Regions from separate parts of the Micromonospora sp. NPDC048830 genome, predicted to be linked through region 1. Evidence: riboswitches for the same ligand, from Rfam matches in the RefSeq annotation. Region 1 holds a riboswitch; each other region holds the start of a gene.
The links. A riboswitch is a leader RNA that binds a small molecule or an ion and turns the genes downstream of it on or off. The one in region 1 is predicted to bind cyclic di-AMP.
Positions count from the first base shown of each region.

Region 2: another riboswitch for cyclic di-AMP. It lies ahead of ACGFIZ_RS11975 (transglycosylase family protein); the one in region 1 lies ahead of ACGFIZ_RS16645 (coiled-coil domain-containing protein).
Region 3: another riboswitch for cyclic di-AMP. It lies ahead of ACGFIZ_RS01370 (NlpC/P60 family protein); the one in region 1 lies ahead of ACGFIZ_RS16645 (coiled-coil domain-containing protein).
Region 4: another riboswitch for cyclic di-AMP. It lies ahead of ACGFIZ_RS10330 (C39 family peptidase); the one in region 1 lies ahead of ACGFIZ_RS16645 (coiled-coil domain-containing protein).

Region 1 covers NZ_JBICUP010000017.1:40,496-47,507, reverse strand. Annotated here, with positions in the region: gene ACGFIZ_RS16650 (hypothetical protein) at 1-362, opposite strand, end outside; gene ACGFIZ_RS16645 (coiled-coil domain-containing protein) at 482-1,546, opposite strand; cyclic di-AMP (ydaO/yuaA leader) riboswitch at 1,551-1,682, opposite strand; gene ACGFIZ_RS16640 (cation diffusion facilitator family transporter) at 1,837-2,751, opposite strand; gene ACGFIZ_RS16635 (HelD family protein) at 2,860-4,977, opposite strand; gene ACGFIZ_RS16630 (alpha/beta fold hydrolase) at 5,116-6,120, opposite strand; gene ACGFIZ_RS16625 (hypothetical protein) at 6,382-6,711, opposite strand.
Region 2 covers NZ_JBICUP010000010.1:95,801-102,812, reverse strand. Annotated here, with positions in the region: gene htpG (molecular chaperone HtpG) at 1-762, shown strand, start outside; gene ACGFIZ_RS11980 (hypothetical protein) at 897-1,247, shown strand; cyclic di-AMP (ydaO/yuaA leader) riboswitch at 1,489-1,656, shown strand; gene ACGFIZ_RS11975 (transglycosylase family protein) at 1,659-2,297, shown strand; gene ACGFIZ_RS11970 (diacylglycerol/lipid kinase family protein) at 2,436-3,362, shown strand; gene ACGFIZ_RS11965 (AMP-binding protein) at 3,378-5,897, opposite strand; gene ACGFIZ_RS11960 (iron ABC transporter substrate-binding protein) at 6,036-7,012, shown strand, end outside.
Region 3 covers NZ_JBICUP010000001.1:281,627-288,638, reverse strand. Annotated here, with positions in the region: gene ACGFIZ_RS01400 (hypothetical protein) at 1-404, shown strand, start outside; gene ACGFIZ_RS01395 (hypothetical protein) at 404-559, shown strand; tRNA gene ACGFIZ_RS01390 (tRNA-Gly) at 612-685, opposite strand; gene ACGFIZ_RS01385 (zinc metalloprotease) at 923-1,906, shown strand; gene ACGFIZ_RS01380 (pyridoxamine 5'-phosphate oxidase family protein) at 1,978-2,538, opposite strand; gene dcd (dCTP deaminase) at 2,638-3,216, shown strand; gene ACGFIZ_RS01370 (NlpC/P60 family protein) at 3,268-4,254, opposite strand; cyclic di-AMP (ydaO/yuaA leader) riboswitch at 4,321-4,460, opposite strand; gene ACGFIZ_RS01365 (hypothetical protein) at 4,675-5,031, shown strand; gene ACGFIZ_RS01360 (N-acetylmuramoyl-L-alanine amidase) at 5,028-6,110, shown strand; gene ACGFIZ_RS01355 (NlpC/P60 family protein) at 6,174-7,012, opposite strand, start outside.
Region 4 covers NZ_JBICUP010000008.1:88,993-96,004, reverse strand. Annotated here, with positions in the region: gene ACGFIZ_RS10340 (D-ribitol-5-phosphate cytidylyltransferase) at 1-1,117, shown strand, start outside; gene ACGFIZ_RS10335 (CDP-glycerol glycerophosphotransferase family protein) at 1,152-2,876, shown strand; gene ACGFIZ_RS10330 (C39 family peptidase) at 3,071-3,910, opposite strand; cyclic di-AMP (ydaO/yuaA leader) riboswitch at 3,954-4,096, opposite strand; gene ACGFIZ_RS10325 (hypothetical protein) at 4,441-5,208, opposite strand; gene ACGFIZ_RS10320 (hypothetical protein) at 5,339-5,812, opposite strand; gene ACGFIZ_RS10315 (acyltransferase family protein) at 6,171-7,012, opposite strand, start outside.

The sequences.
Region 1 (7,012 bases):
TGCGCGGAGGCCGCCCCGGCCAGCTCGCCGAGCAGCCGCAGCTTCGGGGTGAGCAGGAACAGCACCAGCCCGGTCATCACCGTGGTGAGCAGCAGCTTGACCAGCACCCAGCGGTACCGCAGCAGCCCCCACGGGGTGAGCAGCGAGCTGGCCACCCCGACCAGCCAGACCGCCACGCTCAGCGGCGCGAACAGCCAGGTGCCGACCAGCGCGGCGGCGGGGTAGACGGCGGCCGGGTCCGCGCCGCGCAGGCCGGCCACCCCGAGGGTGAGCAGGACGAGGTCCGCGCCGAGCCAACCGAGCGCGGTGACCAGGTGCAGGGTGAGCAGGGCCTTGCGGGCGCGGGGCGGGAGTCGGGTCATGTCCCGATGCTCGCCGCGCCGGCCGCCCGGGTCGTGGGCCCACCGGCGACATCCCGCGTACGCCCGGAGGCGTAGCGCCCCGGTGGCCGGCCGCGCGGCCGGCCACCGGGGGACGCGGGTCAGTACACCGACAGGTGCACGTGGTTGGTGTGGTCGCTCGACGGGTCCCCGTTGCCGCCGCTGTACGCCTTCCAGCCGCTGCTGGGCAGCCAGATCTGCTTGAACCAGATCACGTACAGCACGGCCAGGTTGTCCGCGTTGCGGACGAAGTACGCCGCCAGGTTGTTGCCGTACGTGCGGTCGCCGCCGGTGGCCACGCCGCCGAAGCCGTCCTTTTGGGCGGCGAAGTCGCAGGCCCGCCCCTTGGGGTGCTCGCCGGAGCCGCCCGGGCGGTAGCAGGAGACGTACCGGGTGAAACCGGCGGCCTTGGCCTGCTGGAGCGCGTGCAGTGTGCGCGGGGTGATGCAGCCGTTGGCCGGGGTCGGGTCGTTGACGCTGCACGACTCGGCCGGCCAGGAGCCGTCGGGGTTGCGCTTGGCGGGGGTGGCGGTGGCGCCGGAGGTGCCGCCGGGGCTCGACCCGCCGCTGGCCCGCTCGTTGGCCACGGCCAGCGCGCGCTCGGCCTGCTCCTTGCGCTTGCCCATCACCGTCACCTGCCGGCGCTGCTCGCGGATCTCGCCGTCGAGCGCCTGCTTCGTCCGGTTCGCCTGGTCGCGGGTCTCCAGCAGGTCGCGCAGGATGCGGTCCTCGTTGCTGGCGACCTGGTCGAGCGCCGCCGCCCGGTCCATGAACCCCTCGGGCGAGGCGCTGTTCAGCAGCGCCGACGCCGCCCGGAGCCGGCCCGTCTTGTACGCCACGCCGGCGATCTCGCCGACCCTGGCGTCGCGCACGGTCAGCTCCGCCTCGATCGTCTTGAGCTGGGCGCCGAGCTGCCGCTGCCGCTGCACCGAGCGGTTCAGGGCGGCCTTGGCGTCGAGGTAGCCCTTGCTGGCCGCCTCCAGCGCGGCGCGCAACGCCGGGGTGCCGCCCTCGTCGTCCTGGCCGGGCGCGGCGGCGAGCAGGGCGGCGGCCGGGGCCCCCTGTGCCGGGCCGGCGGGGGCGACCGCGAGGGCGCCGGCGAGCGCCAGCGCGAGCAGGGCCGCCACCCGGGCGGCCGTCCTTCGTACAGGTGCCACTACTGGCATACGCGTGTCCTTCCGTCAGCCGCCGACCGGGTTAGCTGACGGGTTCGGGACGGAAGATCCCTACCGCTCACGCGGATGCACCCCACGAACGTGGTTCCCCGGCTCGCCCTCGCGGGCGATTAGGCGACGGCCGCCGCGGGCGCCGGTGGGCGCCACCGGAGCGGAGGCCGGGATCGAGCCTACCGGTGCTGGTGGGGTCGGCGCTGCGCCCGTGACGCACGGTACTTGGATCAAACCCATCAAATCCGGCATGCCGGCACAATATCCCACCGGATCGACGGAGCTGGGTATCACCAGGCGGTCGGACCGCAGTTTCCCGGCGATGTTCCCGGCTCGACCTGCAGCGTGGCGTGCTCGATGTGGAAGTCCTCGTGCAGGGCCGTGCGGGCGGCGGTCAGCACGGCGCCCACCTCGGCGCCCGGGGCCATGGTCAGGTGCGCCGAGGCGACCTCCATCCCGGAGGTCAGCGTCCAGACGTGCAGGTCGTGCACCTCGACCACGCCGGGCACCGCCGCCAGCCGGTCGTGCACGGCGGTGACCTGCAGGTGCTCCGGGGCGGCCTGCACCAGGATCCGGACGGCGGCCCGGCCCAGCCGCCAGGTGCGGGGCAGGATGAACACGCCGATCGCGACCGCGACGAGAGGGTCCGCCCACCACCAGCCGGTCGCCCAGATCAGGGCCGCGGCGGCGATCACCCCGACCGAGCCGAGCAGGTCGCCCACTACCTCCAGGTACGCCCCGCGCAGGTTGATGCTCTCCTCTGCCGCGCCGCGCAGCAGGGCGAACGCGACCAGGTTGGCGAGCAGGCCCAGCACCGCCACCGCGAGCATCGGGCCGGTCGTCACCTCCGGCGGGTTGCCGAACCGGCGCACCGCCTCGACGAGGACGTACACGGCGACGCCGCTGAGCAGCAGCGCGTTGCCGAGCGCCGCGAGCACCTCCAGCCGGTACAGCCCGAAGGTGCGCTGGGGGGCGGCGGTGGCGCGGCGGGTGGCGGTGATCGCGGCGAGCGCCATGCCGATGCCGAGCACGTCGGTGAACATGTGTCCGGCGTCGGAGAGCAGCGCCAGCGAGCCGGTGACGTACGCGGTGGCCGCCTCGACCAGCATCAGCGCGCCGAGCAGCCCGAACGCCGCCCACAGCCGGCCCCGGTGGCGCTCGGCGGCGTACGCGACGCCGTGGTGGTGGTCATGACCTGCGCCCACGCCCACACCCTCCGTCCCTGTCCCGCTGCCGGCCCAATCTATGCTCACATCGCTATGTGTGCAAGTAATCGTCGGCACTCCGACCGGCGACCCCGTCCGGGTACCCGGTCAGCCGGTCGGGTCGACCGTGGTGAGGCGCTGGGTGGCCCGGGACAGGGCCACGTACAGGGTCCGGACGCCGGAGCCCGGGTCGGCCCGGATCTCGCTCGGGGCGACCAGCACGACCCCGTCGTACTCCATGCCCTTGGCCTGGAGGCTGGTCACCACCTGCAGGCGCGGGCCGGCCTGGCCGGCGAGCCAGCCGGCGACCTCGTCCCGGCGCGGGACCGGCGTGATCACCCCGACCGTCCCCTCCACCTCGCCCAGCAGCTCGGCGACCGCCGCGCCGACGGCCGGCCGCAGCTCGGCCAGCGGGACGGTGCGCTGGACCGGCTCGACGCCGGTGGTCCGGACCGCGCTGGGCAGCGCGAGGTCCGGGTAGAGCCGGCGGATCTCCGCCGCCGCCACCGCGAAGATCTCGGCGGAGTTACGGTAGTTGGTGGTGAGGGTGAAGTGGTGCCGGCGGCGCCGACCCAGCGCCTGGTCCCGGGCCCGGGTCAGCTCCTCCTCCTCGCCCGTCCACGCCGTCTGTGCCGGGTCGCCCACCACCGTCCAGGACGCCAGCCGGCCGCGCCGGCCGATCATCCGCCACTGCATCGGCGAGACGTCCTGGGCCTCGTCGACGACCACGTGCGCGTACTCGCGGTAGTCCTCCGGGCGCTGCCGGGCCGCCTCGCGGGCCGCCCGCTGCCGCTCGGCGTGCGTGCTCAGCTCCCGTACGCCGCCGGTCAGCTGGAACGGGTCCCGCTTCGGCCGGGCCGGCCGCACCGGCTTGCCGAGCAGCGCGTCCAGCTCGTCGAGCAGGGCGAGGTCGGCGATGGTGAGGCCCTCGGTGTCCAGCGTCCGGTACGCCTCGACGAGCAGGCCGATCTCCGCCCGGCTCAGCACGCCCCCGGCGTACCGGCGCAGCCGCTCCGGGCGGGCCAGCCAGCCCAGCACGTGCCGGGGGTGCAGGCGCGGCCACCACGCCTTGAGGAACTCGCGGAACTCGGGCCGGTCGGCGATCTCGTCCTCGAACGCGCGCTGCTCCGGCAGCCGGGCGATCTCCAGCCGGCGGGCCTGCGCCCACAGCGCGGCGAACACCCCGTCGAAGCCGGCCCGGCGCACCTCGTTGCGGCGGGCGCCGCGGGGCAGCGCCCGGTCCCGGATACCGTCCAGCTCGCGGCGGTCCAGGCGCAGCAGCGTGCCCCGGTAGAGCAGCCGCAGCTCGCCGGGGCCGCCCGGCACGGCGTCCCGGACGGCGCGCTCCAGCACCCGCCGCATCCGCAGCGACCCCTTCACCGCGGCCACCTCCTGCGGGTCGGTGCGGGTGGCCGACATGCCCGGGAAGAGCGAGCCGAGCGAGTGCAGGGTGGCGGCCTCCTCGCCCAGCGACGGCAGCACCGAGGAGATGTACTCCACGAACACCGCCGACGGGCCGACCACCAGGATGCCGCCGCCGGCGTACCGGCTGCGGTCGGAGTAGAGCAGGTACGCCGCGCGGTGCAGCGCCACCGCCGTCTTGCCGGTGCCCGGGCCGCCGGAGACGAGGGTCACCCCGGAGCCGGGGGAGCGGATCGCCTCGTCCTGCTCGCGCTGGATGGTGGCGACGATGTCGCGCATGCCGCGGCCGGTGGCCCGGGACAGGGTGGCCAGCAGCGCACCGTCGCCCACCACGGCCATGTCCGGCGGGGCCGCCCCCGGATCCAGCAGGTCGTCCTCGATCCGGGTCACCCGCTCGGCCGAGGACTGGATCGTGCGCCGCCGTACCACGCCCAGCGGCTGCGCCGGGGTGGCCTGGTAGAACGCCGCGGCGGCCGGGGCCCGCCAGTCCACCACCAGGGTCTCGGCGTCCTCGGCGCGCACCCCGAGCCGCCCGACGTGCAGCACCTGGCCGCCGCGCAGGTCCAGCCGGCCGAAGACCAGCCCCTCGTGCTCGGCGTCGAGCAGGTGCCGCCGCTGGGCGGCGTGGAAGACCATGGCGTCCCGCTCCACCAGGGCACCGAAGTTGCCCACCCGGGCCAGCCGGTAGCCCTCCTTCTCGGCCAGGGCGGCCGAGCGGCGCAGTTCGGCGAGACGGGCGTACACCCGGTCGAGATGCCGTTGCTCGACGGCGATCTCCTGCTCCAGGGTGGTCCGGTCGGTCAACGTACGGGCTCCTCGCAGACGTCGGCGCCGGTCGCGCCGGGGTGTCCGGGTGAGGGTACGGCCAGCGGCCCGGGCCGTCGCGGGGCCATGCCGGTCCCGCGATCCGCCCCACGTCCCGGCGGCGCGGGCCGGCGACGGTCAGCCGGCCGGGACGGTGCCGGATTCGGCGGCCTCCCCGGCGGTCGGGCCGGCCTCCCCGGCGGTCGTGTCGGCCCCCGCGGCGGGGGCCGGACCCGTGGCGGGCGCCGTGGCCAGCACCCGGCGCAGCACGCCGGCCAGCGCGGCGTTCACCTCGTCGGGCCGCTCCATCATGAGCATGTGCCCGGCGCCGGGGCAGACGGTCAGCGTGGTCTCCGGCAGCGCCGCCGCGATCGACTCGGCGCACGGCGGCGGGGTGAGCCGGTCCCGGTCGCCCACCAGCGCCGCTGCCGGCAGGTGGGCCAGCGCGGCGAGGGTGTCCAGCCGGTCCTGGGCCCCGATCGAGGCCCGGAAGCCGCCGATCGAGCGCAGCGAGGCGCGGGCCACCGCGGAGGTGACCAGCCGGATGTCGGCGGGATCGCAGCGGTCGCCGAACAGCAGCCACCGGATGCTGGGGCGCAGCGCGCGCAGCAACGGCCGGGGCGGGCACCACGAGCCGCAGCGGGCCAGCACCCCGGCGCCGGTGGTCTCCGCCAGCCGGATCAGCCGGGCGACGCGGGGCGAGAGCCCGTAGACGGTGTGGGCGTGGCCCTCGGCGGTGGTGGAGACGAAGACCAGCCCGGCCGTCCGGGCGGCGAAGTGCCCGGGGTGACGGTGCGCGTACTCCATGATCGTCATGCCGCCCATCGAGTGCCCGACGAGCACCACCGGGCCGGCCGGGGCGGCGGCGTCGACCACCGCGGCGAGGTCGTCGCCGAGCTGGGCCAGGGTGGCGGTACGCAGCGGCATGCAGCTGGACCTGCCGTGGCCGCGCGCGTCGTACGTGAGCACCCGGACCCGGTCGCCGAACCCGTCCCGGACCGCGGCGAGCTGGCGGTGCCAGCCGCGCCCGTCCAGCGTCCAGCCGTGCAGCAGGATCGCGGTGACCTCGGCGTCGGCCGGCCCGGACGCCTCGACGTGCAGGCGTACGCCGTCGGGCAGCCGTAGCTCCACGTGCTCGGGCATCGCCGCCTCCCCTTGGCCGCCCGGAAATACACCGGCTACCCACCATGGCTCCACGCCAACCGTCCGGCTGACGGAAAAGGAAGGGCCCCTTTTTGACGCCTGCGGTAGAGAAGGGTTCCCCTCTCACCCTCGGTCTCACCCCCGGTCTCACCCCCGGCGCGGCGGGGGCGGGCCGGGTGGAGCGGGTGGGCGGGGCAGGAGACGACGAACCGCCCGCCGGGGTGACCCGACGGGCGGTTCGTGTGTCGCGTGGGGGAGGGCTCAGCCCTCGAAGACGCCGGCCTCGACGAGGCGCTTCTCGGTGGCGTCCCAGCCGTGCTCCGGGTGGGCGGCGGCGAGGCCGTTGATCTCGGCCCGGATCTTGGCGGCGTGGCCGGCGGCGGCCAGCACCCGGATCTCCTCGATGAAGGCCTCGGAGTCGGTGCGCAGGTGCGCCGTCTTGCCGTTGGTCAGGTTCCGCAGGTAGGCGTGCTTGCCACCGTTGAGCGGAATGATGTACTTGAACTCGCCCAGCACGCTGAGGGCGCCACCCTGGCCAGCCTGGCCGGCCCGGACTGACGCGCGCGCGGTCTTAGAGGTGTTGCTCGCCACGGAGGTACTCCTTGAGACGTACGGGAGGACGGTAACGTCCGGGGGCTGGTGACGGGTGACGCCCGGCTGGAGCCTCGACCCGTCGAAGATGTGCGCGGCACAGGCCGCCGATGGAACTGTACACGACCACGGCGCCTGGCTGGTCGCCGTGCCTGTTCGAAGGGCACAACCGGGTGGGTCGCCCGGCTATTCCGACCCGCCGGCGGACCGGGCCTGGCGCCCGGGGCCGCCCGCCCGGTTCAAGATCCGCGCTACTTCGGTGAAACTGTCCCATCCCGGCGGGTGGAGGCCGCTGTTTCGG
Region 2 (7,012 bases), on a different contig from region 1:
TTCGGCCCCGCCCTGAAGGAGGGCCTGCTCGACGACCCGGACAACACCGAGGCGATCCTCGACGTCGTCTCCGTCGCCTCCACCCACGACCCGGAGCAGCTGACCGGCCTGCGCGACTACGTCGAGCGGATGAAGGACGGCCAGAGCGACATCTACTACATGACCGGTGAGTCCCGGTCGATGATCGAGAACTCGCCGCACATGGAGGCGTTCCGAGCCAGGGGCTACGAGGTGCTGATCCTCACCGACCCGGTGGACGAGGTCTGGGTCGACCGCGTCGGCCAGTTCGACGGCAAGCCGCTGCGCTCGATCGCCAAGGGCCAGGTCGACCTGGACACCGAGGAGGAGAAGAAGGAGGCGGAGTCCGCCCGCGAGCAGCAGCGCCAGGAGTACGCCGACCTGCTGACCTGGATGACGGAGAAGCTCCGCGACAGCGTCAAGGAGGTCCGGCTCTCCACCCGGTTGACCACCTCGCCGGCCTGCGTGGTCGGGGACGCGCACGACATCACCCCGACGCTGGAGAAGATGTACCGGGCGATGGGGCACGAGGTGCCGCAGGTCAAGCGGATCCTGGAGCTGAACCCGGGGCACCCGCTGGTGGAGGGGCTGCGCACGGCCCACGAGCAGGGCGCCGAGTCCGACGCGCTCGCCGACACCGCCGAGCTGCTGTACGGCATGGCGCTGCTCGCCGAGGGCGGCGAGCTGGCCGACCCGTCCCGGTTCACCAGGATCCTGGCCGACCGGCTGGCCCGCACCCTCTAGGGCGGCGGAGGACAGGTACGAGCCGGCCGGCGCCACGAAGGCGCCGGCCGGTTCTGCCGTGCGGGCCCCTCTCACGACCGCTGATTTCGACACCGAAGGTCCACCAGGCCGGGTGTGCCTCCTGTGGCGATGAGGTGTCCTGTCCGGAGGGCCCGCCGCTGGCCGTCCGGCCGGTGGACATCCCCGCGTCGGCCGAGGACGAGCTGCGGCGCGCCCTGTCCGGCCACGCCGCGCCCACGGAGCAGGGCGTCCGCGCGGCGCTGGCCGGAATGGACCTCGACCCGCTGTTCGCGCAGCAGGTCACGGCGGCGGGCGGGGTCGTCGGAGTGGCGCTGCGCGGCAGCCAGTACGACTGCCTGCTGGCCCGCGTCGACGGTGAGCGGGTGGAGGTGTGGCGGCCGAGCCGCGTCCAGCTCGCTCCCGGGGAGTTGAGCTGCACGGCCGACGTCGCCGCGCGCGGGCTGGGCCAGCGCCCGCCGCACTGACCTGAGTGGGGGATGGCCCGCGTCGGCGATGGGCGGGATCGGACGGAACTCACGATGCGTGACCGCCCTGTGTGGGGGAGGGCCGGGTCGGAGTCGGTCCATCGGGCGCCATGCACGTCCGGCGCGGCGGCGCAAATCGACTGTGGAGCCCGTCGCCCGAGCGGGTGACGAAGGCGACAAGAGGTGGGCGGCCGTCGCGGATGGTGCCTAACGTCGGTCGGGTCCACGAACGTGGACACCACGGTCGGTAACGCCTAATCCTGCCGCCGGCCGTCGGCACCTTGTCCTCAGGGCAGGAGCGGGGGACCCAACGTTCCTCGGTGCACCGTCACCTCGGGGTGAAGCCGCCACCGGCGGCCGGGCTCCTCGGCCCGAACCCGACAGCTCACCTCGTCGGCGTGGAGGATCACCATGGCAACTGAATACCTCGCCCGCCATCGTCGGGTGACCGCTCGCCGTGCCGCCGTCGCCGCGGGCGCCGTCGCCGGGGCCGTCGCCCTGTTCGGGCCCGCCGCCCCGGCCCAGGCCGCGGTCAACTGGGACGCCATCGCCCAGTGCGAGTCCGGCGGCAACTGGCACATCAACACCGGCAACGGCTACTACGGGGGCCTGCAGTTCTCGCAGGGCACCTGGGCCGGCTACGGCGGCAGGAAGTACGCCGCACGCGCCGACCTGGCGACCCGCGGCGAGCAGATCCGCATCGCCGAGAAGGTGCTCAGGGGCCAGGGCATCGGGGCGTGGCCGACCTGCGGCAGGAAGGGCGGCTCGACCAAGACGTACCGCCCGAAGTCGGAGACGAAGGCCGCCCCGAGGAAGGAGCGGTCCTCGCGTACCGAGACGCCGGCGTCGCGGAGCAGGCGGGACACCACGAGGAGCGCCCCGGCCACCGGCGGCGGCCGGACCTACGTGGTGCGGTCGGGGGACACCCTGTCGGAGATCGCGCAGGCCAAGGGCGTCCGGGGCGGCTGGCGCGCGCTGTGGCAGAGGAACGAGCGGGTGGTGGGCGACCAGCCCGACCTGATCTTCCCCGGCCAGCGGCTCAGCCTCTGACGCACGGTCGTCGGCCGATGCGGCCCGGCGACCCGGCACACCGAAGCGCCCGGCCGGTCCTCCGGCCGGGCGCTCCCGTCCCAGGGTCCGGGGTCGGGGACGCGTGGACTCCGGGCCGGCTGGGTAACACCGGCGGGCATGAGCACCAGCACCAGGACCAGGCCCGACGAGGCCGCCCCGGGCCGCGTCGGCACCGTCGCGGTGGTCGCCCACCGGAAGAAGACCCTCGGCGGCGGCCTCGACGAGTTGCGCGCCACGCTGGCCGGCGCCGGCGTCGACGACCTGCTCTGGTACGAGGTGCCCAAGAGCCGCAAGGCGCCGAAGAAGGTCCGCAAGGCGCTCGACAGGGGCGCCGGGCTGGTCTTCGTGTGGGGCGGCGACGGCATGGTGCAGCGCTGCGCCGACGCCCTCGCCGGCACCGGGGTGCCGATGGCGATCCTGCCCGCCGGGACGGCGAACCTCTTCGCCACCAACGTGGGCGTCCCGGCCGACCTGCCTGAAGCGGTGCGGGTGGGCCTCAGCGGCCGGCGGCGCCGGCTCGACCTGGGCCGGCTCAACGGCGAGCACTTCGCGGTGATGGCCGGCGCCGGCTTCGACGGCGAGCTGATCGGCGAGGCCGACCGCCGGCTCAAGGGCCGGCTGGGCCGCCTGGCGTACGTGTGGACGGGGCTGCGGCACGTCCGCGGTGAGCTGGTCCGCACCCGGGTCCGGGTGGACGGGGCCGACTGGTTCGACGGCGAGGCGAGCTGCGTGCTGTTCGGCAACGTCGGCACGATCACCGGGGGCATTCCCGCGTTCGACGACGCCCGTCCCGACGACGGCGCGCTGGAGGTCGGGGTGGCCACGGCGGCCGGCGCGGTGGACTGGGCGCGGACGCTCGGGCGGATGGCCGCCGGCCGCTCGGACGAGTCGCCGTTCGTGCGGATCACCCGGGGCCGGAAGATCACCGTACGGTTCGCCGCGCCGCGGACGTACGAGCTGGACGGCGGGGCGCGGGCGGAGACGAAACGGCTGAAGGTCAGGGTGCGGCCCGGGGCGCTGACGGTCTGCTGCCCCGACGACTGACGGTCGGAGCCCGGCTCACCCGAGGGCCGCGGCGCGCGCCCGGGCGCGGCGTACCACCGCCGGCAGCCGCCGCGCGGCCAGCCGGGCGAGCGCCGCGCAGCCGATCCCCACGGCCAGGGACGCGACCAGCGCCGCCCACCGCGACCACGGGGCGACCAGCGGCATCACCTGCCAGTGGGTGAGGTAGACGTACAGCGAGCTGCCGGCCAGCAGCGCCGCCGCCCGGTTGACCACCCGCCGGCTCGGCAGCCGGGGCACCCAGACCAGCAGCGCGAACCCGGCCACGACCAGCGCCTCCCGCGCGGGCTGACCGAAGAACCCGGGCACCGTGAGCAGGGCGGCGGCGGTGACCACGACGCGCCGGGCGGTCGTGTCGGCGCGGGCCGCCGCCCAGCCGAGGGCGAACAGCCAGAACACCACGACGGCGGACGGGACGTGGCCGCGGTCGGCCAGCCCCGGCAGGTCGTACCGGGTGACGAGGCCGAGCGCGGCGAGGGTGAGCGGCAGCGCGAACGGCAGCCGCCGCTCCAGCCGGTCCACCGCGGGCACGGCCAGCAGCGCGACCGCGGCGAGCAGGATGTACACCAGCGCCTCGACGAACCAGAACTGCCACTCGGTGGCCCCGTCGTGCGGCCCGAGGACGCTGTTGAGCAGCAGGACGTTGGTCAGCCCGTAGTCCCCGGTGACCGCGCCGGCCGCGGCGATCCAGAGCACCGCCGGCAGCACCACCCGGGCGATCCCGCGACCGGCCGCGCGCAGCCGGTCCCGGCGGGGCGCGTCGGTCAGCTGGAACCGGGCGAAGTTGAACCCGGCGACCGCGAGCAGGAGATGGGCGCCGCCCTTGACGGTGAACAGCGGGATGTGCGACCCGACGATCGCGACGATGGCCGCCGCCCGCAGCGCCACGCTCGTCTCCAGCACGGCGGTGCGGCGGCGGGGCGCCTCCGGCGCGGGCGGGCGCAGGTCCCGGATGGCGGTGGTGTGCCAGTCGGCGGGCAGCCCGCCCAGGGCCTCCTCCAGCCGGACGGACATCTCCACGTACGACAGGGAGTCGCCGCCGAGGGAGACGAAGCTGTCGTCCGGGGTGACCTCGGTCACGTCCAGTACCCGCTCGTACAGCCGGCACAGGTCGGCCCCGGCGGCGTCCGGCGGGTCGGCGGGAAGCGCGAGCAGGGCGGTCCGGTCGGGCTTGCCGTTGCCGAGTCGGGGCAGTTCGGCCAGCATGTGCACCCGCACCGCCCGCGCCGGCAGGCCGGCCGCCGCGGCGGCGAGCCGCCGGACACGGTCGGCCTCGGCCGGGGCCTGTGCCGCCACGACCAGCTCCCGGTCGGTGCCCGCGCAGTACGCCGACACGCCGGCCGCGCGCAGCCGCTCCTCGACCCGCGCCAGGTCGACGCGCAGCCCGAAGACCTTGGCGAACCCGCCGACGCGTCCCACGATCTCCCACAGGCCGTCGGGGGCGCGGCGGGCCACGTCGCCGGTGCGCAGCTCGTCGACGGTGCGGCCGAGGGCCAGGTCGGCGGGACCGTCGGCGTAGCCGAGCATCACGTTCGGCCCGGTGTAGACCAGCTCGCCGGTGTCCGGCTCCGGCCGGTCGGGCAGGGGGCGCAGCCGGAACGAGCCGCCGGGCACCGGGACGCCGATCGCCTCCGGGCGGGTGGCCGCCAGACGCGGCGGCAGGTACGCCATCCGGGCCGTGGCCTCCGTCTGGCCGTACATGACGTACAGGTCCCAGCCGCGCCGGCGGCCGAGGGCGGCGTACCGGGTCACCCGCTCGGGGTCGAGCCGTCCGCCGGCCTGCGTGACGTAGCGCAGGTGGGGCAGGCGCATCTCGGCGAAGCCCACCCGGTCCAGCAGCTCGAAGGTGTACGGCACGCCGGCCAGGGCGGTGCCCCGGGCCGCGCGGAACAGTTCCCAGAACCGGCGGTCGGCCACGGACAGGTCGGTGAGCACGAGCGCGGCCCCGCGCAGCAGGTGGCTGTTGACCACCGACAGCCCGTAGCAGTAGTGCAGCGGCAGGGTGGTGGCGGCCCGGTCGGTGTCGCGGATGCCCAGGTAGCCGGCGATGGCCTCGGCGTTGGCCTGGAGGTTCGACCGGGACAGCCGGACGAGCTTCGGCGAGCCGGTCGAGCCGGAGGTGCTCAGCAGCAGGGCCAGGTCGGGGTGCAGCTCGTGCCGGCTGGCCGGGTGGCGCTCGTCGACCACCAGCGTCCCGCCGACGCGGCGCAGCACCACGTCCGGGTCGTACGACCGGATCAGCGCGTCGGTCGCCGCGGCGTTGTCGCCGGGCGCCAGCAGCAGGGGGTGTCCACCCGTGAGGGCGGCGAGGTAGCCGACCAGCTCGTCGAGGCGGTTGGCGCCGGCGAGCAGGACCAGCCGCCGGTGCGGGCCGAGGCGGGCGGCGAGGTCGGCGACGCGGCCGGCCAGGTCCTGGTAGCTGAGCCGGGCGTCCGCGGTGATCACGGCGGGGCGGTCGCCGTGGCCGCCCAGGGCGGCGGCGAACGGCACCGCCTCGACGGCGGGGAGCACGCGCATGGCGCACAGGTTAGGGCAGGCTCACCTCACTCGGGAAGCCCGGGTCGGACGAGTCACAGCCGGCCTGGTCGGCGGAACGGACTTGCGCGGAGTCGATAGCTAAGGTAAGCCTTACCTGTGCAGAAGCGTCTGAGTGTCATGCTGGCCGCCACCCTGGCCGGCCTCCTCTCCCTGACCGCCTGCGGTGGCGGCGACGACGGCGGCGACCCGGGCAAGCCGAACGACAAGCGGCTGACGATCTACAGTGGCCGTAGCGAGGCCCTGGTCAAGCCGGTGCTGGAGAAGTTCGAGAAGTCCTCCGGGATCAAGCTGGACGTCCGCTATGGCACCACCGCCCAGATGGCGGCCCAGCTGCTGGAGGAGGGCGACCGCAGCCCCGCCGACGCCTTCTTCGCCCAGGACGCGGGCGCGCTCGGCGCCGTCACCAAGGCCGGCCGGCTCGCCACCCTGCCGCAGGAGGTGCTGGACCGGGTACCCGCGGCGTACCGGGCCAGCGGCGGGCAGTGGGTCGGCGTCAGCGGCCGGTCCCGGGTGCTCGCCTACAACACCGACCAGGTCACCCAGGACCAGCTGCCCACGTCGGTGTTCGAGGTGACCGACCCCCGGTGGAAGGGCAGGATCGGCGTCGCCCCCACCAACGGCTCGTTCCAGGCGTTCGTCACCGCGCTGCGGGTGCAGCACGGCGACGCCAGGGCGAAGGAGTTCCTGACCGGGCTCAAGGCCAACGAGCCGCAGATCCGCGAGAACAACGTCCAGATCGTCGCCGATATCGACGCCGGCAAGATCGCGGTCGGCCTGGTCAACCACTACTACGTCTACGAGCTGGCCAAGGAGCGCGGCGGCGACCCCACGACGCTCAAGGCGCGGCTGCACTTCTTCCCCGACGGCGACACCGGCGGGCTGGTCAACGCGGCCGGCGTCGGCCTGCTCAAGCGGGCCGGCTCCGACCCGGACGCCCGCGCCCTGGTCGACTACCTGCTCGGCACCGAGGCGCAGACCTACTTCGCCACCCAGACGTTCGAGTACCCGCTGGCCGCCGGCGTCCCGGCCGCGCCCGGCCTGCCGCAGCTCGCCACGCTCGAGGCGCCGAAGATCGACCTGAACGACCTCGACAC
Region 3 (7,012 bases), on a different contig from region 1:
CCCAGGTCTTCCAGCTCGCCGACATCGTGCCCGGCCGGCTTCGCGCCCTGGTCCTGCTCGCCGCCTTCGCGAGCCTCCGCTACGGAGAACTCGCCGCGCTACGCCGCCGCGACGTCGACCCGCGCTGTAGGACCGTGACGGTCCGCGCGACCCTGGTCGAGCGCTCAGACGGAAGCCTCGCCTTCGGGCCACCCAAGACCGATGCCGGCATTCGGACCGTCACCGTCCCCGACGCGATCCGCCGCGACATCCGCGCCCACCTGGACGACTTCGTCGGTGACGATCAGGACGCGCTCATCTTCACCGGAGCGAAGGGCGCTGTCCTGCGCCGCTCCAACTTCCAGACCTGCGGCACACCGGAAACACCCTGGCCTCTCGCACCGGTGCCAGCCTCGCCGACCTGATGGCCCGGATGGGCCACGCCTCCACCCGCGCGGCCATGATCTACCAGCACACCGCGCAGGAACGTGACGAACACATCGCGAACGCGCTCAGCTCCCAGATCAAGCAGACCCGGAATCGGGCACGCAGCGGGCACGGGCAGCGCAAGAAGCGGTAGCAACATCGAAGGCCCTGGCTGGGACTGACGTCCTGGCCAGGGCCTTCGTGTGTGGAGCGGGTGACGGGAATCGAACCCGCACTGTCAGCTTGGGAAGCTGATGTTCTGCCATTGAACTACACCCGCAGGCGGCACCACTGTACCTGAGGTCACCGCCACTCCGCACCAGGTACCCCCCTCGGGCGCGTCACCGGCGCCCCCGGCACCCCCAAAGATGACATTCCATCAGGAAAAACCCCCAGAAGTTTTCATCCCAGCAACACATGCCCATTCTCAAATTCGTCGATCGGATGTAACGTCACCTCCACGTTTCAGCCTCGGCGTGACATACCCCCTGTCGCGTCGTCAGAAAGAGGTGGGCCCATGGGACTCCGTCCCAACCTGCTGACCCGGCGGACCGCCGGCGTCGCGTCGACGACCCTCGCGCTGCTGCTCAGCACCGCCGCGGTGGGCGTCGTCCCGGCCGCTTCGGCCTTCTCCGCCGCCCCGTCGGACGCCTGCGTCGAGCCGGCCGACGTCCACACGGACGCCCGGATCAAGGCCGGCGGCCACGCCAAGCACGAGCCGAACGAGCTGACCTCCGCCCAGGTCCGTGAGCGCGAGGCGGACCTGGCCGCCGCGCTGCGCGAGCGGGCCAACTTCCGCCCCGGCGCCGGGGCCACGCCGGTGGCGAGCGTGACCATCCCGGTCATCGTCCACGTCATCCAGCGGGACAGCACCCGGGCCGGTGGCAACATCCCGGACTCGATGATCACCCAGCAGATCAGCGTGCTGAACCAGGCGTACAGCGGCGCCACCGGCGGCGCGGCCACCGCCTTCGCGTTCCAGCTGCAGAAGATCAACCGGGTCACCAACCCGACCTGGTACCCGATCGTGTACGGCTCGTCCGCCGAGCGCTCGATGAAGAGCACCCTGCGGGAGGGCGGCAAGAACACGCTGAACGTCTACCTCGGCGAGCTGAGCGACGACCTGCTCGGCTGGGCGACCTTCCCGCAGCGGAAGCTGAGCAGCTCGGACGGCGTAGTCGTGCTGGGCGAGTCGCTGCCGGGTGGCACCGCCACCAACTACAACCAGGGCGACACCGGCACCCACGAGGTCGGCCACTGGCTGAACCTGTACCACACCTTCCAGGGCGGCTGCTCCGGCGCCGGCGACAGTGTGGACGACACCCCGGCCGAGGGTTCGGCGGCGTTCCAGTGCCCCACCGGGCGGGACACCTGCACCGCGGCGGGCCTGGACCCGATCACCAACTTCATGGACTACACCTACGACTCGTGCATGTACCAGTTCACCCCTGGTCAGGCGAGCCGGATGCTGACCGCGTGGAACGCCTACCGCGCGGCCTGACGTACCACCGCTGCTGACACTCCGGTGCCGGCTCCGTCCTACGACGGGGCCGGCACCGGCGTCTTCGGGGGTCAGGCCGCCGCGCGGTGGGCGCCCTGCGCGCGCCGGGCCGGCCCCTGATCGGGTACGTCGACACTGGCGCCGCCCGCGGGCCTCGCCGCCACCGGGTCCAGCCAGACCTGCACGGCCGGCCGGCCCGGGCCGTCGCCAGGAGCGGACGAGCCGCCGTGCGCCCGCCGGGTCAGCATCGCCACGTCGACGGTGAACTCGAACAGCCGCCAGTCGACCTGCGGCGCGGCCCGCCCGATCTCGGCCAACCGGGCCACCCGCGCCTGGTCGGTCACGGGCCGGGCGCGCCCCGCCACGTACGCCTCGTCGTCGCTGTCCTCAGGTGGGAAGGAGTGCAGCGCGTAGCGGCCGTCGCGCTCCAGGTCGCGCCGCTTCGGGGAGTCGATGACGAAGCAGAAGAGCCCCTCGTCGGTGATCACCGGGGACACCGGGTGCACCCGGGGCCCGCCGTCGGCACGGACGGTGGCCAGGTAGCCGAAGCCCGGCCCGTACTGCTGCATGAGGAGGCGGATCCCGTCGGCGAGTCGTGGCTCGTCAGCGGCGAATTCGGACCAGGAAGCCATGCCGGCATCCTATCGAACAAATGTACGATCAGCGACCACGACACGCAGGTCCCCCGAACCGGTCGCAGCGGCTGTCACCAGGATCGCTATGGTGTTGCGATGCTGCTCTCCGACCGCGACCTCGTCAGCGAGCTGAACGCTGGCACGCTCGCCCTGGAGCCGTTCGAGCCGAGTCTGGTGCAGCCGTCGAGCATCGACGTACGCCTCGACAAGCTCTTCCGGGTCTTCAACAACCACCTCTACACGCACATCGACCCGTCGATTCAGCAGGACGACCTGACGTCGGCGGTGGAGGTGCCCGACGGCGAGCCGTTCGTGCTACACCCGGGCGAGTTCGTGCTCGCCTCGACGCTGGAGGTGATCTCGCTCGGCGACCAGCTCGCGGGTCGCCTCGAAGGCAAGAGCTCGCTCGGCCGGCTCGGGCTGCTGACCCACTCGACCGCCGGCTTCATCGACCCGGGCTTCTCCGGGCACGTCACGCTGGAGCTGTCCAACGTGGCGAACCTGCCGATCACCCTGTGGCCGGGAATGAAGATCGGGCAGCTGTGCATCTTCCGGCTCTCGTCGCCGGCCGAGCACCCGTACGGGTCGGCCGTCTACGGCTCGCGCTACCAGGGGCAGCGCGGCCCGACCCCGAGCCGGTCCTGGCGGAACTGGCGCACCTGGCCCACCCGCTGACACCGCCCGGCGGCGAGCAGGGGCCCCCGTCCCGCAGGGGCCCCGTACCCGTCAACCAGGGCGGCCGTAGCTGTTGACCTGGCCGTCGTCGACGCGCTTCATCTTGATCGGGACGCCAGCCTGGGAGGCGTGCACGACCCAGCCGCCACCGACGTACATGCCGACGTGGTGCAGGTCGGCGTAATAGAAGACGAGGTCGCCGGGGCGCAGGTCGGCGCGGCTCACCCGGGCGGTCACGGCCCGCTGCCGGGCCGCGTTGTGCGGCAGCGAGACGCCGGCCTTGGCCCACGCGGCCATCGTCAGGCCGGAGCAGTCGTACGCGTTCGGGCCCGCGGCGCCCCACACGTACGGCTTGCCGATCTGGGCGCAGGCGAACTTGACGGCGATCCCGGCGCCGCCGCCCGGATAGCTCGCCGGGCACGGGGCGGGCCGCAGCGAGCCGCCGCCACCGTTGCCGTACACCTTGATCCGGAGCTTCTGCAGCCGGTCGATCTCGGCGTTGATCTGCTTGCGCTTCGCCGCGAGCTGGGCCTCGGTGCGGGTGAGCTGGGCGACCATCTCGTCCAGCGGCTGCTTCTTCGCGGCCAGCCGGTCGCGCAGGTCGACGACCGTCTGGACGTCGCGCTGCTGGCGGTGGGCGAACTGGTCGAGCAGTTCCAGCTGCCCCAGCATCTGGCTCGCGGAGCGGCTGCCCAGCAGCGCGTTCACGGCCGAAAGATTCTCACCCTTGTACGCCTCGACGGCGAGGCCGTTGACCTTCGCCATCGCCTCGTCCACCTGACGCTGCAACGGCCCGATCTGCCGGGCGAGCGCGTCGGCCTGCTTCCGCTTCGCGGCGAGGTCCTGGCGGGTGGCGTTGTGCCGCTCGATGAGCGGTTCGAGCTTGTTCCAGTCCTGGTCGATCTGCTGCTCGATCTCGGCGACCGACGGTTCGGCGTGGGCCGGGGGCGCGACGCCGGCCAGGACGACGGCGGCGCCGGCGAGGGCGGCCAGGGCGGTGGTGAAGCGTGACCAGCGTGGACGCGGCGCAGCCGGCATCCGGTCGGCGTGGGCCGACCGGCGCGACGGGCGCCGCGGGGCATGGTGTGCCACCGGGCTCCGTTCTCCTTCTTCCGTACCGCCTACCGGGTTAGCTGACGGGTTCGGGCGGGAAGGGAGAGCGCCCTACCGCAGCGAGGCTGCGGATTCACCCCGGCGTACCTGGGTCCCCGGCTCGCCCGGAGGCGACTCGGCGGTGTCGGGCCGTCACCGCCCGGTGTGGGCGGCGCTGTGACCGGCCGACGGTTGACCAGAGTAGAGACGGGCGTTACCGATTCGCAACCCGACGGGCTGTGACACTCCGTATGACCGGGGTCTCCGTAGCTTTCCTTCACGCAATATCGATAACCGGAAAGGTATTGACCCCTTGGGGCGGCGGCGGGAGGGTGGCCTCACCCAGACCCTCACTCGGGAGGTTCGATGCCCCGATCCAACCTACCGGCGAGCAGACGCGTCCTGCTCGCCGCCGTGGTGGCAGCGGCCACCGCGGTCCTACCCTTCGCCGCCGGGCCCGTCGCGGCCGAGCCGCTCGGCACCGGGTCCGCCGACGCACCCACCGACCGGCAGCAGCAGTACGCGGCCGCCGCGGCCGAGTACGGCGTGCCGGAGAGCGTCCTGCTCGGCGTGTCCTACCTGGAGTCCCGGTGGGACACCCACGCCGGCCGCCCGAGCACGAGCGGCGGGTTCGGCCCGATGCACCTGACCGACGCCGAGCGGGTCGCCTCGGCCGAGGCCGCCAGCGCCCACGTCGACGAATCCCCAGCGTCAACCTGGTGAAGCGGGCGGACTACCTGGGCTGGCACTACACGCTGCGCTCGGTGGACGGCTACATCGCCCAGCACATCAAGGCCAAGGACGTCGGCTGGCACGCCGGCAACTGGTACGTCAACGCCAAGTCCATCGGCCTCGAGCACGAGGGCTTCGCCGGCCACGGCACCTGGTACACGGAGGCGATGTACCGCACCTCCGCGAAGCTGGTGCGGCACATCGCGCTGCGGTTCCAGATCCCGCTGGACCGGCAGCACATCCTCGGCCACGACAACGTCCCCGGCACGGTGGCGTCGACGGTGGCCGGCATGCACTGGGACCCGGGCCCGTACTGGAACTGGTCGCACTACTTCGACCTGCTGAAGGCGCCGTTCCAGTCGACCGGCACCCCGCACACCGGGCTGGTCACCATCGACCCCGACTACGCCAGCAACCAGCCGGCGTTCACCGGCTGCAACCGGCAGCCGCCCGGCGTCCCGAGCCCGCCGCCGCCGATCGCGCCGTGCCCGCTGCGCGGCTCGTCCTCGGTCGTCCTGCGCACCGCGCCGAGCGCCGACGCGCCGCTGGTGAACGACCGCGGGCTGCGCCCGAACGGCACGCCGAACACGATGTACATCTCCGACCACGGCGCCCGCGCCTCGACCGGGCAGACGTACGCCCTCGCGGACGTCCAGGGTGACTGGACGGCGATCTGGTACCTCGGGCAGAAGGCCTGGTTCCACAACCCGGCGTCCGCGCCGACGGCGAAGTGGGCGCAGGGCTTCGTGGTGGTCCCGAAGGCGGGCAAGGCCACGATCCCGGTGTACGGGCGGGCGTACCCGGAGCGGGAGGCGTACCCGGCCGGGGTGCCCTACCAGGCGATCTCGCCGCTGCAGTACACCCTCCCGGCGGGCCAGCGGTACGCCGTCGGCGGCGTGCTGGCCGGCGAGTACTACCGGGCCGTCACCTTCGACGGCTCGTCGCCGGGCGACTGGACGGTGATCCGGGGCGAGAACCGGTACGTGCAGATCCAGTTCGGCCACCGGGTGATGTACGTCAACCAGGACGACGTCGACGTGCTGCCGGCGACGGTGGGCGCGCCGCGCTGACCGCAACCGCGCACGGAAACGGCCCCCGCTCGAGCGGGGGCCGTTTCCGTGGTTGCGTGGGCGTCAGCCGGGGCGGCGGAAGCCGGCAACCGGCATGTAGTTGATGCTGCTCACGTTGACGGGCTTGCCGGCCCGGGGCGCGTGCACCATCTTGTCGTTGCCGAGGTAGAGGCCGACGTGGTGCAGGTCACTGAAGAAGAACACCAGGTCGCCCGGACGCGCCTCGGAGCGCGGGATGGCCCGGCCCTCGTTCCACTGCGCCCCCGTGAAGTGCGTCAGGTGGATGCCGGCGGCCTTGTAGGCGTACTGGGTCAGGCCGGAGCAGTCGAACGCGTTCGGACCGGTGGCGCCCCAGACGTACGGGTCGCCGACCTGGGCGCAGGCGGTGCGGATGGCGATCCGGGCCGCCTCACTGACCACGCCCGAGATCGTGGGGCAGCCCTCGGTGACCACCACGGTCTTCGGCATCATGCCCTGCAGCCGCTTGATCTCCGTGTTGATCTTCGTCTTCTTGGCCGCCAGCTCCTTGGTCTTCTTCTCCTGGTCGGCGATCAGGGTGTCCAGCTTCTGCTTCTCGCCGTCGTACTTGGCGCGCACCGCCATGACCCCCTCGATCTGCTTGCGCTCCTGCGCGGCGAGGCGGTCCAGGATCGTCAGCTGCTCGGCGAGCGTCCCGGGCTTGGTGCTGACCAGCAGCGCGCTGAGCTCCTGGGACGGGCCGGACATGTAGTACCGGGAGGCGAGGTCGCCGACGCGGCTCATGGCCAGGTCGGCCTCCAGCGCCAGCGGCTCGATCTTCTTCTGCAGCTCGTCCGACTTCTCCTTGTTGACCTTCAGCTGGGCGCGCACCTTGTTGTACTGCTCGATCGTGGGTTCGAGCTGCTCCCACTGCTTGTCGATCT
Region 4 (7,012 bases), on a different contig from region 1:
TCCGCTGGTCAGCGCCCGCATCGTGCGCGAGTGCGTCAACGCGCTGTGGACATACTCGGCCGTCGACGTGGCCATCCCGTCGGCCGACACGATCGTCCAGGTCGACGAGAACGACTGCATCACCGACATCCCGGTCCGTTCCACCCTGCGCCGCGGCCAGACCCCGCAGGCGTTCCGCTCGGGCACGATCCGCGAGGCGTACCGGATCGCGGCGGACGACCCGAACTTCGCCGCCACCGACGACTGCGGCGTGGTGCTGCGCTACCTGCCCGGCACCCCGATCAAGGTGATCGACGGCTCGGACGAGAACATCAAGGTCACCCACCCGGTCGACGTGCACCTGGCGGACAAGCTGTTCCAGCTCGCCGCCGCGCAGGCGCCCCGGCTGACCGACCAGCGCGCCTACACCGAGGAGCTGACCGGCCGGACGATCGTCGTCTTCGGCGGCAGCTACGGCATCGGCCACGAGCTGACCGAGCTGGCCCGCGGCTACGGCGCGCAGGTCTTCCCGTTCAGCCGCTCCACCACCGGCACCCACGTCGAGCGCGCCGAGGACGTCGAGGCCGCGCTGCGGACCGCCTTCGAGGCCACCGGCCGGATCGACCACGTGGTCGTCACCGCCGGCATCCTGGAGAAGGGCGAGCTGACCGAGATGGACCAGGAGACGATGGACCGGGTCCTGCACGTCAACTTCGTGGGCCCGGTCACCATCGCCCGGCAGTCCCTGCCGTACCTGCAGCAGACCAAGGGCCAGCTGCTGCTCTACACCTCCAGCTCGTACACCCGGGGCCGGGCCCGCTACGCGCTCTACTCGGCGACCAAGGCCGCCCTGGTCAACCTGACCCAGGCCCTCGCGGACGAGTGGGCCGAGTACGGCGTACGGGTGAACTGCATCAACCCGGAGCGCACCGCCACCCCGATGCGCACCAAGGCGTTCGGCGAGGAGCCGGAGCACACCCTGCTCGCCGCCGAGACGGTCGCCCAGTCGTCGCTGGACGTGCTGGTCTCGGAGCTCACCGGGCAGGTCATCGACGTGCGCCGGGCGCCGGGCGAGGCGCCCGCGGCGGGCATTCCCGGCCAGGCCGGCAAGCCCGCCGCCCCGGCGACGGCCGGCTGAGTTCGCCGGCGCGGCGGGAGAAGCGGGTACCGACATGCGTGGTGACCTGGTCAGGAAGCTGACCGCCCGGGCGGCGGCCACCGGCCTGGCGGTGCTGGCGTTCCTCGTCCTCGCGCTCACCGGCGCGACCGGCTGGGGGCTGGCGCTCGCGGTGGCGGCCCTCGCCGCCGCGGCCTGGGAGCGCCGGGTCCGGCCGGCGGCCGACAGCACCGCCGAGGCGGTGCTGCTCGCCGCTGGCGTCCTGGTGGGGTACGCGCGCCGGCTCGACGCGGGCTTCGACCCGGCCCTGGCCGCCACCGCGCTCGTCCTGCTCGGGCTGGTGCTGCTCGTCGGCCCGCTGCGGCAGGCCGGCAACCTGGAGATCCGGGCCGCCAACCTGCCCGTCCGGTCGTGGACGCCGCTGGTCGCCGCCGGGCTGGGCGACGCCCTGCTGGCGCTGCTCGCCGCCGTCGCCCTGGCCGCCGCGCTGGCGCTGCCCGCCGCGGTCGCGCTGGTGGCGGCCCTGCTCGTCGGCGCCGCCGCCGGGGCGGTCGCCCTGGACCTGGCCCGCCGCCGGTTCCGCCCGGGCGCGGGCGGCGGGGCGGTGGCCCGGGCGCTGCGCCGGCACCAGCCGGAGTTCCTGCTGCACTTCTCCGCCCCGCCCGGGTCCGAGTACCAGGTCACCATGTGGCTGCCGTACCTGGAGCGGATCGGCCGGCCGTTCCTGGTGCTGGTCCGGGAGCCGGAGTTCCTCGCCCCGATCGCGGCGGCCACCACGGCCCCCGTGGTCTACTGCCCGACCACCAGGACGATGGACGAGGCGCTGGTGCCGAGCCTGCGGGTGGCGTTCTACGTCAACCACGGGGCGAAGAACAGCCACTGCATCCGGTTCTCGCAGCTCACCCACATCCAGATCCACCACGGCGACAGCGACAAGGCGCCGAGCGCGAACCCGGTCTCGGCCATCTTCGACCGGATCTTCGTCGCCGGCCCGGCGGCGATCGACCGGTACGCCCGCGCGGGCGTGGAGATCCCGGCCGAGAAGTTCGTGGTGGTCGGCCGCCCGCAGGTCGAGTCGATCGAGGTACGCCGGGCGCAGGTCACCGGCCTGGCGAACCCGACCGTGCTGTACACGCCGACGTGGACCGGCCACCACGCCGACGCCAACTACTGCTCGCTGCCGGTGGGCGAGACGATCGTCCGGGGGCTGCTGGCCCGGGGCGCCACGGTGATCCTGCGCGCCCACCCGTACACCTCGCAGAACCCGGCGTCGGCCCGGCAGCTCGCCCGGCTGGAGGAGCTGCTCGCGGCGGACCGTGCCCGCACCGGCCGCCAGCACGTCTGGGGTGCCGCGGCCAGCCGGGGGATGTCCCTGGTCGACTGCGTCAACCGCTCCGACGCGCTCGTCTCGGACGTCTCCGGCGTGATCTCCGACTACCTCTACTCGGGCAAGCCGTACGCGGTGACGGACATGGGCGCCGACGGCGACCGGTTCGTCGAGCGGTTCCCGCTGGCCGGGTCGGGCTACGTGCTGCGGCGGGACGCCGGCAACCTCGACGAGGTGCTCGGGCGGCTGCTGGACACCGACCCGTCGGCGGCGGCCCGGTGGGCGACCCGGGCCCGGTACCTGGGCGACTTCCCGGCCGAGTCGTACGCCGAGGCGTTCCTGGCGGCGGCCCGACGGGAGCTGGCGGCCGGCGGGGAGCCGACCGCCGCGCCCACGCCGCGCGCCGCCGAGGCCGTCGCCCACGACGGCTCCCCCCTGTCCCCGACAGCCTGACCCGGCGCCCTCACCCCGGCTGATCAGCCGACCCGGCCGGTCAGCCGACCCGGCCGGTCGGCCCGCGTGCGGGGCGAGGTCAGCCCCGCGCGGGCGTCGCGTACGGGGCGAGGAGGGCCAGGACCGCGGCCGGGTCCTCGACGTGGGCGTTGTGGCCCAGGGCGGGCCGGCGCCCGGTGTGCGGGGAGGACGGGTCAGGCCGAGTAGCCGCGGGTGGCGGCCCAGTTCGCCAGCGCGATCGTGCTGATCCAGTACGACGGCACGGCCGGGTTCGCCGAGTCGGCGATCTTCACCGTGCGGCCCTGGTCCTCGTACCCGACGACGGCGATGTAGTGGCCGCCGGGGAACGAGTGCCAGCCCCCGTCGACGTCGGTGGCGGAGCCGGCGATGTTCACCACGACGCCCCGCCCGGCCGAGATCGCCTTGACCACGTCGGCCTGGAGCTGGTCCATCTGCGCCGGGGTGGCGGCGTTGCCCGGGATCATCCGGGTCTTGTAGGGGCTGCCCTTGACCATCTGGTTGAGCACCCGGGTGGTGTCCTCGGCCGAGTTGGTGCCCATCTCGGTGGTGCCGAGCTTGACGCCCAGGGTGTCCTGGTCGCTGGCGATCCCGGTGGCCGACAGCGCGTTGCGCACGGCGGCGGGGCCGCAGTTGTAGTAGGTCGTCTGCGCCTGGTAGTCGTAGTCGAGGGCCTTCGACGACGGCGGCTTGGGGGCGGCCGGCCTCGACTCGGACTGCGTGGGGGCGGCGGTGGCCGTCAGGTCCGGGTTCGCCGCGGTCGAGGTGGCGCTCGGCGCGTCGGTCACGGCCCGGGCCTGGCCCCGGGTCGCCGCGCCGTCGAGGCGGGGGGCGATCTCGGCGACGGCCGTCGTGGCCTGCCGGGGGGCGGAGGCGTCGTCGCCGTTCGCGAGCAGCGCCCCGGTGCCGGAGGCGAGCAGGAGCGCCGCGGCCGAGCCGGCGACGATCTGGTACGGCCGCCGGGCGGCGAGACGCCGCAGCTGCTGCTTCAGGTTGTCGTTCACGCGTTCCTCCACGGGACGGACAACCAAGAGGTGTGGTGGTGCTGCACGAGGATGGAACTCCTTCCGACACCGCCTACCGGGTTAGCTGACGGATTCGGGCGGGAAGATCGCCCTACCACGGGCCGTGGCCCGCGGATTCACCCCACACGTGCACTGGGTCCCCGGTTCGTGTTGGTCACGATTGAGCGGGTCGGCGCGGCGTCGCCTCTTGCGATCGGTTACCGCACCGGACGGGCCGACACTACTGGCCGGTCGCCGGCCTGCCAACCGCGTGTCACCTGCTTAAACCTTCGACGGCCGATTTTTTTGCGGCACATCCGGGAACTGACGTGACTCAATGGGATAGGCGACCATTCCGGCGCCGCCGGTCGACAATCGGACAATCGGTCGTGATCGTCGGGGACTTGCAGTCTTCAAACACACCGAATGGTTGCCGACGCCCGTTTCCGAGGCGACGTGACCGGGCTCACCCGGCAGAGTTCGGCCCGTCGGCCCAGCATGTGGGCGGGCCGGGTCCAGTCAGCCCGGGCCGCGGGCCGGGGTCAGCCGGCCCGGGCCGGACGCCACCGGGCCACCCACGCGGGCCGCCGGGACGAGACCGCCGCGGGGGCTAGGGGCGCCGGGGCGGGACGGGCCCGCTCGGCCGCGGCGGACGCTTCGGCCGCCAGGATCCGGGCGGCCTCGGCGGCCAGCTCGGCGTCGCGCCAGGCGGCCCGCTCCCGCTCCGCCGCCGCCAGGTACCCGGCCCGCCTGCCGTCGCGTACCGCACGGGCCAGCACGACCTCCTGCTCCACCGGGTGCCGCCGGGGGTCCCAGCCGCCGCGTCGGGCGAAGACGTCGCAGAGCTGCCCCATCGACAGCTCGCCGCGCAGGTGGGCGGCCGTGGCGGCGTGGTGCAGCCAGCGCTCGCGGGCCGCGTACTCGGTGGGGGTGCGGGGGGTGCGGGGCGTCGGCAGGGCACCCGCGCCGCCGAACCGGCGGGCGGCCGTCTCCGCCGCGTCGTACGCCCGCCAGGCCCGCTCGGCGGCCTCCTGCGCGGCGAGCCACGCGTCGCGGCGGCGGCGGGCGGTCCGCGCGGCGCCGGCCGCCGCCACGGCCACCTCCTCGGCGTACCGGCGCAGGTCGGCCAACTCCTCGGCGGCGGCCTCGACGGCGGACGGAGCGGGATCGCCCGCCGGCTGGTCCCGCTGCGGGCGGGTCACCAGGACGGTGAGCACGGTCAGCGCCAGCACGAGCAGGACCAACCAGATGACGGCGGCCTGCGGCACCTCGATCAGGAACTGGTAGAGAACGGTGTCCAACGTCGGCACCTCACGGGGTGGATGCGGAAGCGGAGCCCGCACCGACCGACCGGGCGGCGCGGGAGCGCCACCGGAGTCGGGCCGGCGGGAACGCGAGGGGTCCTGGAGCGCGGTGGAAGCGGGCTCGGCCCGCGGGGCGTCAGGGCCGCGGGGGCGCGCGGGGGCCGGAAGCGGCGGGGGCGGGCCCGAGCGGCGCCCGGCCCGGCCCGGCCGCCCGGGCCACGGGGTGCGCGGTGGGTAGCGGCGGCATGGCCGCCCCGGCCGGGAGAGCATTGGCGGTGTACGCGGCGGCGGTGCCCACGCTCGCCGCGGCGTGGTCCGCGACGGCGCGGAGCCCGACCGGGGCGCCCGGAGCCGGGGCCGCCCCGGCGGGCGCGCCGAGCACGACCGGCCGGCCGGCGAACGGGGCGCCGGGGTCGGTGTGACCGACGGCGCTGATGGAGAGACCGCCGGCCGGGGACCGGACGGCAGACGCGTCGGCGGGGATCACGGCGTCGAACGGCAGCGAGCCGGCCCCGAGGGAGAAGGCGACCGCGACCGCGAGGCTGGTCAGCATCCGGGCGGCCGAGCGCGCGACCCACCACAGAGGACAGGTGAGCGCGACGGACGGCACGCGTCCACGCTACCGTCGCCGACGGTACGGCGCACGGACGCCGGGCGTGTCGGCGCGTCCGGCACGATCCGGTCGGGAATGCCCGCGTGCCGCCTGGGCCGAACCGGCGCTGTCGGCCAATGTGGAGCTGCCCGCGCAGACGGGGCAGTCCCCGGACGCACAGACGGGGCAGCTCCACAGCAGCCGACCGCCGGTGGTTCGGCCGGCACGCGTGGGGGCTCCGCGTGGGGGGGTCGGCGTGGGGGCTCTGCACTCGGGGCGCGCCGCCACCGGTCGGCGGCAGGCGGCCGGCGCCAAGCGGGCGGCCAGCGCCAAGCAGGCGGCCAGCGCCAAGCGGGCGGCCGGCGAGCCGGGGCGGTCAGCGATCGGGGAGAGCGGCGTACTCGCGGGGGCGCCCGCGCGGGGCGGGGACCGTGGGCGGCGCGACGGTGGCTTCCGCAGCCGACGGCGGCGCGACGGTGGGCTCCGCGGCCGGGGGCCGGGGCCGCCGGGGTCGGCGGGCCGGGCCGAGCCGGCGGGTCAGCGGCACCTCCACGAAGCGGTGCAGCAGCGCGGCCAGCCCGAGGTTTACCAGCAGGAACCCGATCGCGGCCAGCGGGCCCCACCAGCCGGGCAGTCCCGCGCCGAGCCGGCCGGCCAGCCGCAGGACGGTGATCATGACGAAGACGTGCACCAGGTAGAAGGCGAAGGAGACCTCGCCGAGCCAGACCATCGGGCGGCTGCGCCAGGGTGTCCGCGCGCCGCGCACGTCCGCGTCGGCCGCGGCCGCGATGACCAGCACGTACGCCGCGGCGAGCAGCGCCGCCCACAGCTCGGCGCGGACCCACTGCGCGGCGACGATCCAGGTGGCCACGAAGGCCAGGCTGGCCACGGTGAGCCGGGGGCCCCGCCAGCGGCCCCGCCGCAGCAGCTCGGCCGCGGCGACGCCCATCCAGAACTCCAGCGAGCGCACCACCGGGAAGATCTGGGTGAACCACCAGGTGCTCTCCTGCGGCACCAGGCGCTGGCCGGGCCAGAGCGCCAGGATCAGCAGGGGCACCGCCACGACCACCGCCCACAGCACCCCGGGGCGCACCCGCCGCACCACGGGCAGCGCGAACGGCAGACAGAAGTAGAAGAACAGCTCGCAGGACAGCGACCAGCTCACCGAGTTGACGCTGTAGAAGTATCCCGGGGTGGGGTCCCAGGCCTGGACGAGCA